Regions from separate parts of the Staphylococcus sp. mip270_02 genome, predicted to be linked through region 1. Evidence: riboswitches for the same ligand, from Rfam matches in the RefSeq annotation. Region 1 holds a riboswitch; the other holds the start of a gene.
What was found. A riboswitch is a leader RNA that binds a small molecule or an ion and turns the genes downstream of it on or off. The one in region 1 is predicted to bind S-adenosylmethionine.

Region 1 (5,043 bases):
AATTTTAAATTCAATTCTGTTTGAATATCACCAGCTAGTTTCTCAATATCATTCAAATGAGTCGTATAATTAACAAAAGATAATGAGTTTTCATCTTCGTTTTGATCTAATACAAGAGTTTGTGGTTCTTGTCTATCAAGGTCCAACGTGTTAAACACTTGCTCCATTGTTGGTTGTTCTTTAAATTGTGCGGCACTCACACCATTGTATACGTGACCTTTTAATAATTGTGAGTCAATTATATATAAACCAGTACGCGTAAGTACTAAATGACTAATACGCTGTACATCATTAAATTCATTCTTAGGTAAAAATATATTGGCCATAATGTGCATATCTTCTGGGCGAATTCTTTTCTCATTTACTAATCTTTCTCGAATACCAATAAGTCTCATATCAGTTACATATTCACTTTGATTTTTAGAGAATAATTTCAATGCATCAATTTCTCTATTTTTCGAACTAACTGTAGCATTATATTCTTCTTTTTGCTTTGTTACTGTTTTTTTATTTTCTATTCTTTCTTTTTCTAATTCTTCTTCATGCTCATCGCTTAGTTTTTGTTCTCTGGTTTTGTATTGTTCTTCTACCTTTTGTTGTGCTTTCTTCTTACTTTTCAAAGCAATGATAAATAAAATGAAACAAATTACTGCTACAACAATTGCCACAATTAAACCAATCTCTAATGGTCCAAATGAATTCATAACAAAAAACGCTCCTTTATGTGTTCAGTAACTTAATTATAATAGATAAACGCATAGCATTCGAGAATAAAGTTAAAAAATTTTTTGTTCTAGTTAAGCTTTAACTGTATCTTTTAATAAATTAATTTTATCTAACTTTTCCCATGGTAATAGTACGTCTGTACGACCAAAATGACCATATGCAGCAGTTTGTTTATAAATAGGGTGTTTCAAGTCTAACATTTTAATAATTCCAGCTGGTCTTAGATCAAAATGTTGTCTAACTGCCTCAACCAATTCAATTTCTTTAACTTTTCCTGTACCAAATGTATCTATAGAAATAGAAACCGGCTCAGCTACACCAATAGCATATGCAAGTTGCACTTCACATTTGTCTGCTAATTCAGCAGCAACGATATTTTTTGCTACATAGCGGGCAGCATAAGCAGCAGAACGATCAACTTTAGTTGGGTCTTTACCACTAAAGCATCCCCCACCATGACGTGCATAACCACCATACGTATCAACAATTATTTTACGTCCAGTAAGACCTGCGTCACCTTGTGGTCCACCTATAACGAAACGACCAGTAGGATTGATATAAAATTTAGTGTTCTCATCTAAAAGCGCTTCTGGCACTGTTGGATAAATGACGTGTTGTTTAATATCATCTTGAATTTGTGCTAATTCGATATCTTCAGCATGTTGTGTTGACACGACAATCGTATCAATTCGATGTGGTTGATCTTGCTCATCATATTCCACAGTTACTTGTACTTTACCATCAGGACGTAAGTAATTTAATATTTCATCTTTACGTACATCTGATAAGCGTTTAGCAAGTTGGTGTGACAAGAAGATTGGTAAAGGCATGTATGTATCCGTTTCATTCGTAGCATAACCGAACATCAAACCTTGGTCTCCCGCTCCTGTAGCTTCGATTTCTTCTTCTGATACGTCTTCACGATACTCTAAAGCTGTATCGACACCTTGAGCGATATCTGGTGACTGTTCATCAATTGCCGTTAATACTGCCATTGTCTGGCTATCATAACCGTATTTAGCACGCGTGTAACCTATCTCTTTAATTGTTTCTCTAACCACTTTTGGAATATCAACATATGTTGTTGTTGATATTTCTCCTGAAATTAACGCCATACCAGTAGTCACCGTCGTTTCACAAGCAACACGTGCGTTTGGGTCATCTTTCAATATTTCATCCAATATAGCATCAGATACTTGATCCGCTATTTTATCTGGATGCCCTTCTGTTACCGATTCTGAAGTGAATAATCTTCTATTGTAAGTCATAATTTGCTCCTTTAGTTTTAAATTACGAAAATTCTCTCTCTGTTGAGCTCATTAAAAAAGCCTTCTACACTATCAATAAATAGAGAGAAGGCCCTTATACGTCCATTCGCTCTTATCGTTCAGACGATATTTGTCTGCAAACGGTTTGGCACCTTTCTTCGTATTAAGAAGAGGTTGCTGGGCTTCATTGGGTCCATGTCCCTCCGCCACTCAGGATAAGAGAATCCGTTAAGTCCTATAGTACAGAATCAGCGATATAATGTCAATTTTACATTTATTAATATTTATTTAAAATTCCTTTTAGATTGGTATGGACTATTGATATATATGTGTTATACTCTGTAATTGTAAAGGCTTACAATAACTAAATAGCGTTGGAGGGATTAGTATGGCTGTAGATACATACACTTATACAAACAAAATTGAAAGTATTTTAGACAAACAATCTTCATTATTTCAATTATCTACAACACAGTTGTATAACAAGATTTTAGATAATAATGAAGGCGAACTTACCGAATTAGGTGCAATTAACGCTAGAACAGGTAAATATACAGGTCGTTCACCAAAAGATAAGTTTATTGTAAATGAGCCATCTTATAGAGATGATATTGACTGGGGTAATGTTAACCAACCGATTGAGGAAGAAACATTTTTAAAATTATATGATAAGGTTCTAAACTATTTAGACAAAAAAGATGAACTATATGTATTCAATGGTTATGCCGGTAGTGATCATGACTCACAATTGAAATTAACTGTTGTAAATGAATTGGCGTGGCATAATCTATTTGCTCAAAATATGTTTATACGTCCTAATTCAAAAGAAGAAGCACAAGAAATCAAACCAAACTTCACAATTATTTCAGCACCACATTTTAAAGCCGATCCAGAAATTGACGGCACAAACTCAGAAACATTTATCATCACATCATTCAAACATAAAGTTATCCTCATTGGTGGGACTGAGTATGCTGGTGAAATGAAAAAAGGTATTTTCTCCGTAATGAACTATTTACTACCTAAAGATAACATTATGAGCATGCATTGTTCAGCTAACGTTGGAGACAAAGGTGACGTCGCTTTATTCTTCGGCCTTTCTGGTACTGGTAAAACGACACTATCAGCTGACCCAACACGTAAACTTATTGGCGATGATGAACATGGTTGGAATGAAAATGGTATTTTCAACATTGAAGGTGGTTGTTACGCTAAAGCAATTAACCTTTCTTATAAAAAAGAACCTCAAATATATGACGCTATTAAATATGGTACTATTTTAGAAAATGTTGTTGTTGACGAAGATGGTGATGTTGACTTCGATGATAATCAATACACAGAAAATACTCGTGCAGCATACCCAATCAACCACATTGAAAATATTGTAACGCCATCTAAAGCAGCTCATCCTAATACAATTATTTTCTTAACTGCAGATGCTTTTGGTGTTCTACCACCTATTTCAAAACTATCCAAAGATCAAGCAATGTATCATTTCTTGAGTGGATTCACTGCTAAATTAGCTGGTACAGAACGTGGCGTAACTGAGCCAGAACCTTCATTCTCTACATGTTTCGGTTCACCTTTCTTACCTCTAAACGCTAAAGTTTATGCTGATTTATTAGGTAACTTAATCGATCAACACGATGTAGATGTTTATCTTGTAAACACTGGTTGGACTGGTGGTAAATATGGCGTAGGACGTCGTATAAGCCTAAGTTACACAAGACAAATGGTAAATCAAGCAATCACAGGGCAATTAAGAGATGCTGAATATATTAAAGATGATATGTTTGGTTTAGATATTCCAGTTGAAGTTGAGGATGTGCCTCAAACGCTATTGAATCCTATTAATGCTTGGAGTAAGCCAGAAGCCTATAGAGAGCAAGCTCAAGATTTAATTAACCGTTTCAATCACAACTTCGAAAAATTCGGGATAGAAGTTGATGATCTAGCAATACATGGTGGGTTTAAATAATATTTGTTATTTATATGATATAAAAGAGAGGATTGGGTATTAGAAACCAATCCTCTCTTTTGATTTACTCTATTATATTTTATTCTCTTCCACATCTATCATCCACTGTTTAATTTCACAAAGCGTTTGTTTTAGTGCAAATGGTCTCGGTACATGACCTTCTAACATTTGATAAAACGTACGATAAGTTGTTCCCTTTTCCTCTAATTGCTGTGCTAAATGATAGGCATGATGAATGCCTACTTGCTTATCTTTTCCACCATGAACAATAAGTATAGGCGGGCTAGACTTAGTAATTTGAGCTAATGCATCTCGCTGCTGATAGGCAACAGCTTGCTTTTTAGGATGACCAATCATGCGTTTCAACATACCTCTTAAGTCAACGCGTTCTTCATACATTAAGTATATATCAGATACTCCACCCCAGATAATATAACTTGAGATTGGTAAATCTTGAAATGTGAGCAAACCCTGAAGTCCACCTCTGGAAAATCCAACCATATGAATGGTAGCATAAGGGTATTTTTGATGCAGTATACGTATAGCAACCGTGACATCATTTAAATCCGCTCCATAAAATTCATCTTTCCCCTCACTACCGTTATTACCTCTATAATATGGACCAAAAACTAAAGTGCTTTTATTTGCAAATTGCATCATTCTAGCTGCTCGTACTTTACCTACTTGGCCCTTACCACCTCGTAGATATATCACAATTCTTTTTACATCTTCTTTTGGCGTCATTATTAAGCCTCGAACTTTTAAGTTATCGACACAATACGTGACTTCATCAAATATATGATGTATTGATTCAATTGGCATACGCTTTCTATTTATAAAATCCAAGTGATATCACTCTCTCTAAACAGTGTAAAATCGCATCGTCCTTCAACAAATAACTTTTTTTACTCTCTGGTATCTCAGCTATATTCTTATAAAATAAAGGGCCATTTGTTTCTAAATAATCATCTTGATCACTTATCTCTGATACATTTACCATAAATACATCTTTTGTGAAAGATAAGCCATTCGTACGTTGTACTTCATATTGTGCAATATACTCACAATGCG
Region 2 (5,043 bases), 410 kb from region 1:
CAGTTGCGTCAAAAATATTTTTTCTCTGTAACCACTTTAAAAGATAATACCCTTGCTCAAAAAGCAAATTATAATATCTATGTATCTAGTAATACATTTTACTTAGCTGATGGTATAGATTATTCAAGTTTTATTAGTTACCATATTTTCTTCGAAACCTTATTACGAAAATATAATGAACGTAAAGTAATAGGCGAACTGTATTAAAATACAGTGCCCAACTATTGTCTTATTCGCCACGTTCAAATAACCGTATTGGAGTTTGAATAATTATGCTAAATTTGTTAATAATAGCAAAAGCTCCCTCTAAAGATTGTCACATTTAGTGATTACTTTTAAAGGGAGCATTATTTATTTTAAGTGCTGATTGAGCAAAACATATAAAGAATTTACTTTGATACAGGTCTGAATTTTATTCAAACTTAGATAATATTACCAGGATTGAAATAATCCAGTAAAATCATATCACCCCGTGTAATTTCTATATCAGCGAACTATTTTATAAATTTGCTTCAAACTCTTCAAGCGTTAATTGTAGTTTGTCAAATAACATTTCAAACCCATGTGCCGTTGAATCATGATATTCTTTCTTCTTCTGTTTATATTCTAAAGATGTTAATCTTCTTTCTCTCGGTACAAAAGCAATATAATTGAAAATCATTTGCGTAATGCCTGGTTCTCTTTCGAATATTTCAACTTCTATCGTATCTTCTGAATCACTTAATTCTGGCATACCAATTGTCATGACGAGATATTCATAAGGAGTTAATGAAGCAAATCTACCTTGTACTATATTCTCCTTACCTTTACGAACATCAACAATTTTGTATTTACCATTTTGTTCAGCAGCTACTTCAATAGTTTTATTTGTTCTTTCAGTTGTCATAAACCATTGTTTAAGAAAACGTTGGTCTGTCCAAGCTTGGTATAATAATTCAGGTTCTACTTTAAATAACCTTTCAAGACGAATTTCAACATTCTCATTTTCTACATTGTATTTTCCCACGATCGATTGTTCACCTACTTTCACTCTTATTACTATTCTAACGCATTACACTATACTTCTAAACAATTATCAAGTAAATATAGTGATGTTCTTTAATATTTATAAAGCTTTAACAACCTCATTTTATCGCTATTAGTCAGGAAACGTCAAAACTTTCATTTTCATTGAATATTATACCAAATAAACTTCACATTTATCTTAGCATATTCTGTTAACATACTGCTTATTTAAAATAGCGAATGAGCCCGGGACATTCGTACATCCCGGACTCAAATTTAATCTAGATTATAGTCTATTGCTATTAAATAACACAATGAATATCAACAATTTTCAACTGTTATCTAATCATGTTTATTAACATATAACTCCACTACTCTATTTAGAACTTAAAAATCATTGCCCAACTTGATATTGCAATGTATCTTAATTACTTTTTATCTAATCTAGGTAACCTAAAGAAAATTGCTACAAGTCCACAAACGCCTAGTATCATTGGATAAATTGAGTAAGGCACTAATTCAAATGGAGATATAGACGCCACACCTGCAGCAGCAATCAATTGAGGACTATATGGCAGCATTCCTTGGAAACAACTCGCAAACATATCTAAAATACTAGCTGATTTACGCGGATCCACATCATATTCCTCTGAAATATCTTTTGCTAATGGTCCTGCCATTAATATAGAAATAGTATTATTTGCTGTTGATATATCTGCAACACTGACTAAGCCAGCAATACCTAATTCTGCACCACGTTTAGATTTCACTTTACTGCGCACAAAATTTAATAGCCAAGTAATACCACCATTATGTTGAATCAAAGCTACTAAACCACCAATGAGCAATGCAATAATCGCTATATCTTCCATACCGATAATACCTTTAGATATAGAACTTAATAAACCTGTCCAACTAAATGAACCGTAGATTAATCCGATAATTGCAGAAAGTACAATGCCACCGATTAATACGATAACTACATTTACACCTATTAATGCTAAAATAAGCACAAATAAGTATGGAATTACTTTAATAAGGTCATAATCATAACTTTTATTTGCATCTATATGTGCACCATTTGTTAAAAACCAAAGAACAATAATAGTAAATATCGCGCCAGGCAAAACAATCTTTATGTTCACCTTAAATTTATCACTCATTTTCGTTTTCTGAGTACGTACTGCAGCTATCGTAGTATCAGAAATCATTGATAAGTTATCACCAAACATAGCTCCACCAACAACAGTAGCCATTGTGATAGCTGCCGAAACATCTGTAGCCTGACTTAAACCAAAACCAACTGGTGCTATAGCAGCTACCGTCCCTACAGACGTACCCATTGATAAAGATACAAACATACATATTATAAATAGTCCGACGATAATTAAATTTTCTGGTATTAATGATAACCCTAAGTTAACCGTCGACTGCACGCCACCCATATCTTCAGTCGTTTGAGAAAAGGCGCCTGCTAATAAGAAAATTAACATCATTAAAATAATATTGGAATGTCCTGCACCTTTTGTAAAAACTTCAACTTTTTTATGAAATGATCCTTTTCTATTTAACGCTAATCCAACAATAGAAGCTACTAATATAGCTACATTCAGTGGCATCGTAGTAAAGTCGCCTGTACTAATACCCACACCTAAGAACATACCAACAAATACGATTAAAGGTATCAAGGCCCATGCGTTACCTTTTTTTGTCTCCTCCATACATAACCAACTTTCCTAAATATTAAAACAGAACTCAACCTTCTGTTATTTGTAAGTCCTAAAAATAAAAAAACTCTTTCTAAATTAAGAAGAAAGAGTAAACTTGATTCATTCTTATCTTCTAGCATGAATTATGCTACTGGATTTGGCACACGCATCATCATGTTGCCGAAGTATCATCGGGCCAGTCCCTACACTTCTCTTGATAAGTTATTATTTTATTTTATTACAGTACAGTATTAATTGTAATTCGTCAAATATGGAATTGAACAGAAAACAATTTAACAAACGATTTCATTATCTAATCCCTTCAACATCTATTATTTCAATAGAGCTTATGTTATTTATTTAATCGCTTTATATTTACTTCATAGGACGTTCGATAGTAAATTTATTACCTAAAGAAGCATAATCATTACCAGCTAAACGAGCTACAGCACTAAGTGCGTCAACATCTATTTTACTATCTTCAAAATAAACTGATTCATCAATATGAAACATAACTACTTCACCTATAATTAAATCAGATCCTTCTTGAGAGTCACCTAACGGAATAATTCTATCTAACTTACATTCCATTCGAATTTTAGCTTGTTCGATACCAGGTACTGCAACTAATTCAGAGTCAACACAATTAAGACTTGTTCTTTCTAATTCATTTTGGTTACGGGCCAAAGGGGCTGCTGTATGGTTGATTTGTTCGACTGTAGCTTCATCTGTAATATGTACTACAAATGATTCCGTTTCCTCAATATTTAAAGAAGTGTCTTTCCGCTTCCCTGCAGAACGACCTGTAGAAATCATAATCATTGGTGGTGCACTATTAACAACATTAAAAAAGCTAAACGGCGCTGCATTTAAATGCCCATCTTTATCTTGAGAAGTAACAAATGCGATAGGTCTAGGTACCACACTACCACTTAATAATTTATAATTTTGTTTTTTGGTTAAAGCATCTGCTTTAAATTTTTTCATAAATGATTACCTTACCTTTCAAAAATAAGGAGGAAGGATATCAATATATCCTTCCCTCCTTATGCTTTGTATCACCGAGACATTGAAACACTAATAGTTAAATTAAATTGCTGCCTCGTTACTTCATCAATTCTAATCTAATTGAGTACCACCTGTCACGCCATAAACTTGGCCTGTAGTATAACTTGATTCCTCAGCTGCTAAATGTACATACACGCCCGAAAGTTCAACCGGTTGCCCTGCTCTACCTAGCACTTCTTTTTGGCCAAAAGTCGGAATTTTAGATTGGGGCTGTCCACCAGAAATTTGGAGTGGTGACCAGAATGGACCTGGTGCTACACAATTTACACGGATTCCCTTGCTACCTAATTCTTCAGATAAGCTCTTGGTAAGTGAAATGATAGCTGCTTTGGAAGCGGCATAATCATGTAAGATAGGGCTCGGATTATAACCTTGTACAGATGAAGTCAGTGTAATCGTTGCGCCAGGTTCTAAATAATCAATTGCTTTTTGAACTGACCAAAAAATAGGATAAACATTTGTTTCGAATGTCTCAGTAAATGATTCAGTATCAAAGCCTTTAAGGTTGTTTCTATATTGTTGGTGTCCTGCTACAATTGTTACATTATCTAATCCACCAAGTTTGTTATAAGCTGTTTCAACTAAATCATAGTTAAATTGTTCATCGCGTATATCGCCTGGGATTAATACAGCTTTACGTCCTGCTGCTTCAATCACTTGTTGTACTTCTTCAGCGTCCACTTGCTCAGCAGGTAAGTAATTAATTGCCACATCTGCTCCTTCTTTAGCATACGCTATGGCAGCAGCTCTACCGATAGCAGAATCCCCACCAGTAACTAAAATTTTATAATCTTTTAAACGCCCATAACCGATATAAGTTGTTTCACCACAATCAGGCTTAGGGTCTAATTTATCCTGTAAACCTGGAACGTCTTGTTCTTGTTTCGGGAAATCTTCACTTGAGAATTTTGTTCTAGGATCTTGTCCTGGCATATGCAAACACTCCTTATTTTAAAGAATATGCTTATGCATACCCTAATTTTTAAAGTTTTAATACATCATTCAAAGATTCTATTTAGATTGCTCGTTTAAAAGTTTTTGTATAAAACTTAAGAAATACTCAGGTACTTGTTCTAATATACGCTCATCTGGATCATATTTAGGATGATGCAGATCATATTCACTATTAGAACCAATAAACACAAATACACTTGGATATTTATTTGAGAAACCAGAAAAATCTTCTCCAATCGTTAATGGTTGATCCATAATACTCACATTATAACCAACCTCTTTAGCAATCTCTATTGCGTCTTCTGTT

Region 2: linked by a shared signal. The riboswitch ahead of ACW5YJ_RS04760 (Na+/H+ antiporter NhaC family protein) and the one ahead of metK (methionine adenosyltransferase) in region 1 are both predicted to bind S-adenosylmethionine.

The regions. Positions count from the first base shown of each region.
Region 1 is NZ_CM132934.1:1,492,803-1,497,845, reverse strand. It holds gene ACW5YJ_RS07060 (nuclease-related domain-containing protein) at 1-704, opposite strand, end outside; gene metK (methionine adenosyltransferase) at 798-1,994, opposite strand; SAM riboswitch class I at 2,104-2,216, opposite strand; gene pckA (phosphoenolpyruvate carboxykinase (ATP)) at 2,383-3,972, shown strand; gene ACW5YJ_RS07045 (alpha/beta hydrolase family protein) at 4,045-4,818, opposite strand; gene ytkD (RNA deprotection pyrophosphohydrolase) at 4,802-5,043, opposite strand, start outside.
Region 2 is NZ_CM132934.1:1,078,154-1,083,196, reverse strand. It holds gene ACW5YJ_RS04770 (MurR/RpiR family transcriptional regulator) at 1-207, shown strand, start outside; gene ACW5YJ_RS04765 (SRPBCC family protein) at 500-1,006, opposite strand; gene ACW5YJ_RS04760 (Na+/H+ antiporter NhaC family protein) at 1,434-2,726, opposite strand; SAM riboswitch class I at 2,838-2,938, opposite strand; gene ACW5YJ_RS04755 (flavin reductase family protein) at 3,090-3,701, opposite strand; gene ACW5YJ_RS04750 (SDR family oxidoreductase) at 3,834-4,715, opposite strand; gene ACW5YJ_RS04745 (amidohydrolase) at 4,794-5,043, opposite strand, start outside.